2 regions of the Aneurinibacillus sp. XH2 genome follow, and region 1 is predicted to be linked to the other one. Evidence: riboswitches for the same ligand, from Rfam matches in the RefSeq annotation. Region 1 holds a riboswitch; the other holds the start of a gene.

Region 1 (4,668 bases):
AGCGCAACGGGGATTATCATCTGGTAAGGCCGGACGGTACAAGATTCGGCATCTATTTCACAAGCAAGCAGTATTTCCGTAAATGGTAGTTGTTATGATAAAAAGAATAAGCGAATACTATCTGGTGTAATGGCATGAAATTAAACATAGTGATAAAACATCCTGATGCGCTATAATAAAGAATGGTGTTTTGCTCACTGTAAAGAAAGGATGTTTTGTTAATTCCATGAGAACGTTAAAAACCATTCTAAGAATGACGTTTGTTTTTTTGTTATTATTCGGAATCGGGTTAGGTGCGTATTACGCCTATTCTTTTTATTCTTTCACGACGAAAATTCAGAAACCGGGCACCGCGACATCGCTTCCGGAATGGACGGGAAAAGAACGTGTCAATATTTTATTGTTGGGTGTGGACAAGCGTGATTATGAGGAGTCTACGCGTTCAGATTCAATTATGGTAGTAAGCATCGACCCGGTAACTCAAAAAGCGCATCTATTTTCTATTTTGCGCGATTCATGGGTAGAAATTCCGGGTCATAGAAAAAACCGGATTAATGCTGCATATGAACTTGGCGGCCCGGAATTGATGGCTGAGACGGTGGAGAATTTAACCGGGCTTCCGATTCAATATTATGTAGTGACCGATTTTAAAGGGTTTGAAAAAGTAGTGGATGCGCTTGGCGGCGTTGATTTGTATGTTGAAAAAGACATGGAATACTATTTGTATGAAAATAATGGGTACTATGATATTCTGCTGAAAAAAGGCTATCAGCACCTGGATGGTCGTAAAGCGCTGCAATATGTGCGTTTCCGCCACGACAAAATGGGCGACTTCAGCCGGACAGAGCGGCAGCGTAAATTCTTGAAAGCTTTGGCTGAAAAGGCGAAAAGTGGAACGAGTATCTGGAAAGTGCCGCGTGTGCTGGAGGCTATTTCTCCTTATGTAACGACTAATATGGGTTCCACCGATATGTTGCGTCTGGCAAACCTGGCCTATAAAATCGATCTGGAGAATCTACAGACGGAACAAATTCCGCCTTCTACGATTTTGCGGGAAAAAACGATTGGTGGGGCACAGGTAATCGATCCACGTGCAGAGCGGACAAAAGAATACATTCGTGAACTTCTGGAAAATCCGGTGGATGGCCAAGCTGAGGTAAACAAAGAGGTCAAGGGTTCTATAAACTGATTTTGTGTATAGGATAGTTGATAAAGGGGGACGGACTTATGGGAAAAATGCTTGAAACGATTGGATCCTGGATTACCGCCATTATCGACTATCTGGGGTATATGGGTGTGTTTCTCGGCATGCTTCTAGAAAGCGCCTGTATTCCGATTCCGAGCGAGCTAATTATGCCGTTCGCCGGTTTTTTGGCTTCTCAAGGCAAGATGGACCTGGTTTTTGCGATTGCGGCGGGAAGCTTTGGAGGCACGATCGGTTGCGTTGTCGCATATATCATCGGGCATCGTTATGGACATTTGTTGGAGGGGCCGCTTAGGTTCATCTTCCCGCTGCATGAAGTACGACGTGCGCAGCGCTGGTTGGCCCGGCATGGAGATAGTGTTGGGTTCTTTACTCGCTTGCTTCCGGCTATCCGTACGTTTATCTCCTTGCCTATGGGAATGGCACGTGCGCCATTTTTGCGTTTTATTGTCTATAGTTTTCTTGGCACGACGATGTGGTGTACGGCCCTTGCCTATGTAGGCTGGATTCTAGGTGAGAATTGGGCGGAGATTAAAACGTATTTACATTACGGGGACGCGTTTGTTTTGGCCGCGTGCGCGGTGCTTGTCATTTATTACTTGTGGAAAAGAAAAAAGCGAAGTCGTTTTGTATGAAGGAAGGCTCCTGGTTTTTGCCGGGAGCCGCTTTAAGTTAAGGAATGTTCTGCTTTCTTCTGAAATGCCCAAAAGGTTCCTTTATTAACCACAATATATTATGTTATAATCTCCTTATAAAACTAAATATAGGTAAGCTTTATGGTGTGTTTGCATGATTTTTTATCTTACTAAGAGATCAGGTAAACACTTAAAAGGGAAGACCGGTGAAAGTCCGGCGCGGTCCCGCCACTGTGAACGGGGAGCAACTCTTGGATTCACCACTGTTTCATAAGACTGAAATGGGAAGGTATAGAGAAGCGATGATCCGTAAGCCAGGAGACCTGCCATAAAGAAAGCACCGTTGGAACCACGAGGATGGGGAGGTGTAATCAGTCATGAGGGCGTTTGCCCTTTCTTAGGCGCGTTAAGCTTAGGCACAGGTATGCCTTTTTTCATTGCCTATTACAAGCATCCTTATACCCAACGGGAGAGGATGCTTTTTTTATTACCGCAAAGGAGATGGAAGAATTGCAAACATTTGTTTTTGATATGGATAAACAGGTTCCTTCACTCATCAGCGATATCTTGAGTGATTTTCCCCAATTAGATGCGGATGCGCTTATTCGGGGTACGTTCGCGAAAGGGAAACACAAAGAACTAACGGAACAAGAACTGGCGAAAATCGTTTCCATGTCAGCCGCGGAGCTGATCTCTAAAGAGGAGCCGGAATGGACCTATGTTGCAGCTAGAGCATATATCATTGCGCTGTATCACGAAGTGGCCCGAAGCCGTGCATACCCATTCAGACTTTCTCGTCCCTATGGTTCTTTTCTCGACCTGTTGGAGCAGTTAGTGGAAAAGGGCATTTATCAAAAGGAGATGCTAACGGCCTACCGCTTACAAGACATTATGGAACTGGAACAAGAGATCGATCCCGAAAAGGACAAGCTATTTACTTATTTGGGGATTGTTACTCTTGCCGAGCGGTATTTGGCCAGGGATTACACCGGCAACCTGTTTGAACTGCCCCAGGAGCGATTTATGATCATTGCTATGCACCTCATGATGCAAGAACCCAGAGAAAAAAGATTGGCGCTGGTGAAAGAAGCCTACTGGGCACTGAGTCATCAGTATATGACGGTGGCAACGCCGACTATGGCGAATGCGGGAAAAGCAAGGGGGGGCCAGCTTTCCAGCTGCTTTGTGGACACGGTTGATGACTCGTTGCAAGGCATCTACGATTCCAACACCGATATTGCCCGGCTGTCCAAAATGGGAGGCGGCATCGGCGTATATATGGGAAAAGTGCGGGCTCGTGGCTCTTCCATTCGCGGCTATGAAAACAAATCGAGCGGGGTTATTCCTTGGATTCGCCAACTGAACAACACGGCGGTAAGCGTCGACCAGCTTGGAACAAGAAACGGCAGCGTTGCTGTTTATCTCGATGTATGGCACAAAGATATCCTGGCTTTTTTAGATTTGAAAATGAACAACGGTGATGAGCGCTTGCGGGCGCATGACATCTTCACGGGTGTGTGTATCCCTGATCTTTTCATGGAAGCGGTAGAAAACAGAGAGGAATTTTATTTATTTGATCCGCATGAAGTTCGCAATGTAATGGGCTTTTCTCTGGAGGATTTCTATGATGAGGAGCCGGGGCAAGGCAGCTTTCGCGAACGTTACGAAGCGTGCGTCCGTAATGCCAGCTTGAGCCGTGTGACGGTACCGGCTATAGAAATCATGAAGCGGATCATGATCTCGCAGTTGGAAACGGGAACTCCGTTTATGTTCTACCGGGATACTGTTAACCGCGCGAACCCGAATAAACATGCGGGAATGATTTACTCCAGCAATTTGTGTACGGAAATTCTAGAGAACATGTCTCCTACAACGGTGTGCGAAGAAGTGTTACAGGACGGAGAGATTGTGATTCGGAAAATACCGGGCGATTTTGTTGTCTGCAATCTTTCCAGCATTAATCTGGGGCGTGCGGTACCCGCAAACGTATTGGAACGATTAATTCCCATTCAGGTGCGCATGCTGGACAACGTGATTGACGTAAATCAGATTGATGTTCTACAGGCCCACTATACTAACAAAAAGTATCGAGGCATTGGGCTTGGAGCTTTTGGATTACATCATCTGCTCGCCGTCAATAAAATCAGATGGGAAAGTGAAGAGGCGGTTAGATTCAACGATCGGTTGTTTGAACGAATCAATTATTTAGTCATTCGCGCTTCACTGGAATTAGCGAAAGAAAAAGGAGCCTATCCGCTCTTTTCAGGCAGCGAGTGGGAAAATGGAGAATATTTTGTCCGCAGACGTTATGATTCTCCCGAGTGGAAAGAACTCGCGAAAGAAGTAGCCGTATGCGGCATTCGAAACGGATATCTGATGGCCATTGCACCAACCGGCTCAACGTCGCTGATTGCTGGCTCCACCGCTTCTGTTGATCCAGTGTTCGAGCCGGTCGCTTATGAAGAGAAGACCACATACAAAATTGCCAATCCAGCTCCCGATTTGTCTTCTCGCACACTGTGGTACTACAAGGGAGCGTATCATCTGGATCAGCACTGGTCGATCAAACAGGCTGCCGCCCGCCAGCGTCATCTCGATCAGGGACAAAGTATCAATTTATATGTCCGTCCTGACATCCATGCCAGGGATTTACTACGGTTGCATATGGAGGCCTGGAAACAGGGATTGAAGACAACCTACTACATCCGCAGCCGTGCGATTGAGATTCATCAGTGCGAAGCCTGCACATAATAGCAGAAAGGGGAACGGAAATGCTGCAGCAACAGAAAGTTTTTGAGACAAACGCTCCAAACAAGTCAAACAAAATCA
Region 2 (4,668 bases), 610 kb from region 1:
TATTTTGTACCACAACCGGACACGGCGCCTGGAAGCAGAAGAAAAGCTCGGCGCCGTATATTGTTCGCTGGAGGAATTGCTGGATAAATCCGACCATGTGGTATTGCTAACGCCAGCCACAAAAGAAACGTACTATATGATGGGGGCAGCACAGTTTGCTCGCATGAAACGGACGGCTACATTTATTAACGTATCCCGCGGCACGAACGTGGACGAGGACGCGCTTTATCGGGCGCTGGTTAATAAAGAAATTTGGGCAGCAGGGCTTGATGTGTTTGAAAAAGAACCAATTCCTCCTTCGCATCCCTTACTTTCGCTCGATAATGTCGTAGCATTGCCTCATATTGGAAGTGCAACTGTACAGACACGTCTCCGCATGGCGATGGTAGCGGCGGAAAATGTGCTTCTAGGCGTAAAAGGCGAACGGTTAAGATATACGGCGAATCCCGATGTCTATGCATCATTATTATAAAGAAAAGATTCTGGATGGTGAAATATATGGCATACAAACTAGCTGCAATTGACATCGACGGAACGCTACTTACAGACGACTACCGGATTACAGAAAAAAACAAAAAGGCGTTGCGAGCAGCGGAAGAGGAAGGAGTACAAATTGTGCTTTGTTCCGGGCGCGCGCCTGTCAGCGTGCTTCCGATTCTTGAAGAAATCGGCATTCACGGTTATTTTATTTGTCATAACGGCGCGGTTACTACACACTCCAAAACGAAAGAAATTCTGCAGGAAAACGGTTTTTCTATGCAATCATTGAGAGGTGTGGTGGAGTACTGTCGCAGGGAAAATATTCACATGGACTTTTGCACCGCATTTGATATGTATACGGAAAGCATGGAGCGCGAAGACGTGCAACGGATGTACGCAAAATACCTCGCACAGCCAAAACTCATTCAGGATATGTTAACCGTGGAGGATAAGCTGGTTAAATTCACTTTATTTGGCACCGATGAACAGCTTAACAAAGCGTACGATGAATTTGCTGCGATGAATTTGCCGGTGCGGACGCTCCGCAGTGGTCCGTCTTATATCGATATTATTGATAAAGCGACTTCCAAAGGCGCGGCGCTAAGTAACCTTGCCGAATATTTAAATATTTCGCTGGCCGATACGATCGCTATCGGTAATTATTATAACGACCTTGATATGATTACTATGGCGGGAATCGGAGTAGCTGTGGCTAACGCACCGGAGGACGTAAAAGAAAAAGCCGACCTGATCGTCGCCTCTAATAATGAAAGCGGCGTGGCGGAAGCCTTGCAGCGTCTTGTGTTCGGGATGAAAAACTGCGTATAAAGACTTCCTTCGTATCGTTTCGCTGTTCATGTTGAGAAAATATGCATTCTATACAAATTTTTTCTTGAAATGTTAAAATATTATAGACAAAAAAGCGTCGAGACAGTATCATAAGAATAAAAATTGAATAAAGAGCGGGGAAAGGTGCAAATTGCCTGTGTGCTTTTTGCTTAAAAGGGAAGAACGGTGCAAATCCGACGCGGTCCCGCCACTGTAAATGGGGAGTGACTCCAGCAATATACGCCACTGTTTCTGTGATGAAATGGGAAGGTATGGAGAAGCGATGATCCATGAGCCAGGAGACCTGCCTTTCTCTAAGATGTTTCTGATTCTTCGGGGGGTGAGAATAAAGAAACGACAACAGTGTACAATACAGCTGGGCTTTTGTATGCTTTTTTTCTTGTATTGTTCCATTGTTTGTTATTGCAACATTTCATTGTATGTGAGGCCACCCTTGTATAAGGGTGGCTTTGTTTGTTATTGTGCATTGACATTTCTTTAAGAGCGAAGGGGGTAATGAGAAAATGGGTTTCAGAAATACATGGAAAAAGTATTTTGCTTTATTCACGATCTTCTTTCTTTTTATTTCTACAGTGTTAGGGTTTTCTTGGTTTCAACCGAAGCCGGCTTATGCTTCTATTGTACCAAAAATAAGAGGAGATTTGGGGAGCGATACTACAGTAACTCCTGATACAGTAACCGTACAAGAGCAGTCTACTGGCCATTCTGTTGGCATTGAAGAGGCGATTCAGACAGCGAGTCAGTATGCCCTGAGCCATAATCAACTATCTGAATGGGAAGCAATCGGGCTTGCGCGCGCTGGACAAGCGGTTCCGGCAAGCTATCTCGAAAGCATAGAACGGGAGGTCGCGGCCGCAAAAGGACAGTACCGTAAAGTAACCGACTATGAACGAATTGCTTTAGCGGTCAAAGCGGTAGGCGGTGATCCGACCGCAATCGCCGGCTATAACTTCATCGAAAAAATTTACAACAATTCTCGCATGACAAACCAAGGGCTCAACGGACCGATTTTTGCTTTAATCGCCCTTGACTGCGGAGATTACAAAACGCCTGAAGATGCGCAATGGAATCGCGAGAAGCTTATTGCTTACATTGTGCAACATCAATATGCGGACGGAAGTTGGCCGCTTTCGCCCGGAGCCGAAAGCAATCTCGATATAACGGCGATGGCGCTGACCTCTCTTGCGCCATACAAAAACCGTCCTGAAGTGCAAACGGTTGTTGATAAGGCGGTTGCTTATTTATCGGCTCAACAAAATGAAACGGGCGGATACACATTTCGTTTTTTGGGGGACGTAACGGAGCCGAGCGAGACTACAGCCCAGGTGATTATCGCTTTAACCGCGAATGGCATAGACCCGACTTCAGCCGCTTTCACAAAATCAGGAAAAAATTTGTTGCATCATTTACTTTCATACCGGCAGTCGGACGGAGGCTTTGTCCATGTAGCGGGCGGAAAAACGGATAGGATGGCTACGGAACAAGCGTTGCAGGCGCTGGTAGCATATGATTTATTTACGAAGGGGAAATCTCCGCTTTATCGCTTCGCGGCTCAGCCTTCACCACCAACATCGGAAAAACCTCCAACGGAACCAGGGTCGCCGCTTCCCGATGGATCAACACCGCCTGAAGGAGGAACGCCCCCGAATACACCTGTTCCTGTAAAAAAAACAATTACGCTATCCGTAATCGGGGATAGTCAGCGCGGCGTCATTTTGCCTGCTCAGTCGGTAGAGCTGAAGGAGGGGGACACAGCCTATACCGTTCTCCGGCGTATGTTAGGCAATAAAGTAGAATCTCGCGGTTCCGGGGCGACGCTGTACGTAGAAGCCATTGATGGGCTGGGGGAGTTTGATCGCGGTCCGCAGAGCGGTTGGATGTATTCGGTTAACGGCTGGTTTCCCAATTACAGTGCAGGCATTTATATGTTAGAAGATGGGGATGTTGTAGCCTGGCGCTATACGCTTGATCTCGGCAAGGATTTAGGTGCGTATTTTCTTGCGGATACGTACAAAGATGGAACATTTTCCATTCCGGCGCATGTTGAAAATGAACTTAACCGTATTGGTCTTACGCCGAATAATACACAGCCGATAAGCAAAGTGGCCACAACGACGGTTGTGCTAAATGCTGCCGAAAGAATGGATGCCAGGCAAGCGGAGCAGATAAAGCAATCGTTGGCTAATCATACGGTATCGTTACAACAGTCCGTTTCAGCCGCTGTCGAAAGCGTAATTAAAGATAATATGGATGAAGTACAACTCATCGTTCCAGCGCAAGCTTTATCCAAAACAACTTCGCTCACGATTACCGAACAGATGGTTCAACGTCCGGAGCTTGTCTCTGGGATATATGATTTCGGGCCGGATGGTACGAAGTTTAACAAATCGATATACATTATGATAAAAATTCCTATCGAAACGGAGCAATTACACGCTCTTGTATTGGCATGGCTGGACGAGCAGAAAAATGAGTGGATTCCGATCCCCGCAGTATTGGATGCGAAAACAGGTATTATTATCGGAAAAGTGGATCATTTCACAAAATTTGCGGTGATCGATCGCAGCAAAGTAGAGAAGACAGCACAGTCCATTCCATCGTTGGATGTGGAGATTGAATCTCTTTGTAAACGAATTCTCGCAAACGCAAGCGATGGTAATCTTACTGAATGGGGAGCGTTCGCGCTGGCCCGCGCTGGCCGCAAGCTCCCTCCGGGCTATCTTGCCTCCATCGAAAAAATGCTTAGAGAGAAAAATGGACAATTTCGCAAAGTAACCGATTATGAGCGCATTGCCCTAGCCGTGAAAGCAGCAGGAGGGAATCCAGCCAGCATCGGCGGTTACAATTTAATCGAGAAAATTTACAATCATGAGCATATGACCATTCAGGGAACAAATGGGCCGATTTTCGCGCTGTTAGCTTTTGATAGCGGTAAATACGAAATTCCTAATCATGCCAGATGGACAAGAAATACGTTGATCGACTGGTTGGTGCAGCAGCAGAATCCAAATGGTGGTTTTCCGCTTGTAAAAGGAGAGGAAAGCAACGTCGATATTACAGCGATGGCCATTACTGCCTTGTCTTCATATTTAGAGAAAAAAGACGTAAAACAGGCGGTTGACAAAGCGGTACAATGGCTTTCTGAGGTTCAGCTCAAAAATGGCGGCTATAAACTGTTCGGCGATGAAAATAGCGAAAGTGTCTCCCAGGTTATCATTGCCCTTGCTTCAGTTGGAATCGATCCGAAAGATGCAAGATTTGTGAAAGAGGAAGGAGATGTCGTGACCAGTTTATTCCGCTTTAAACAAGCGGATGGCGGATACGCCCATTTTATCGGCC

Evidence for each region. Region 1 has a riboswitch for cobalamin ahead of ACH33_RS16590 (ribonucleoside-diphosphate reductase subunit alpha). Riboswitches for the same ligand answer to the same signal wherever they lie in the genome.
Region 2: another riboswitch for cobalamin. It lies ahead of ACH33_RS13535 (S-layer homology domain-containing protein); the one in region 1 lies ahead of ACH33_RS16590 (ribonucleoside-diphosphate reductase subunit alpha).

Annotation. Positions count from the first base shown of each region.
Region 1 covers NZ_CP014140.1:3,343,614-3,348,281, reverse strand. Annotated here, with positions in the region: gene ACH33_RS16605 (hypothetical protein) at 1-89, shown strand, start outside; gene ACH33_RS16600 (LCP family protein) at 227-1,189, shown strand; gene ACH33_RS16595 (DedA family protein) at 1,228-1,839, shown strand; cobalamin riboswitch at 1,965-2,184, shown strand; gene ACH33_RS16590 (ribonucleoside-diphosphate reductase subunit alpha) at 2,371-4,590, shown strand; gene ACH33_RS16585 (ribonucleotide-diphosphate reductase subunit beta) at 4,614-4,668, shown strand, end outside.
Region 2 covers NZ_CP014140.1:2,737,579-2,742,246, reverse strand. Annotated here, with positions in the region: gene ACH33_RS13545 (2-hydroxyacid dehydrogenase) at 1-472, shown strand, start outside; gene ACH33_RS13540 (Cof-type HAD-IIB family hydrolase) at 499-1,308, shown strand; cobalamin riboswitch at 1,434-1,634, shown strand; gene ACH33_RS13535 (S-layer homology domain-containing protein) at 1,833-4,668, shown strand, end outside.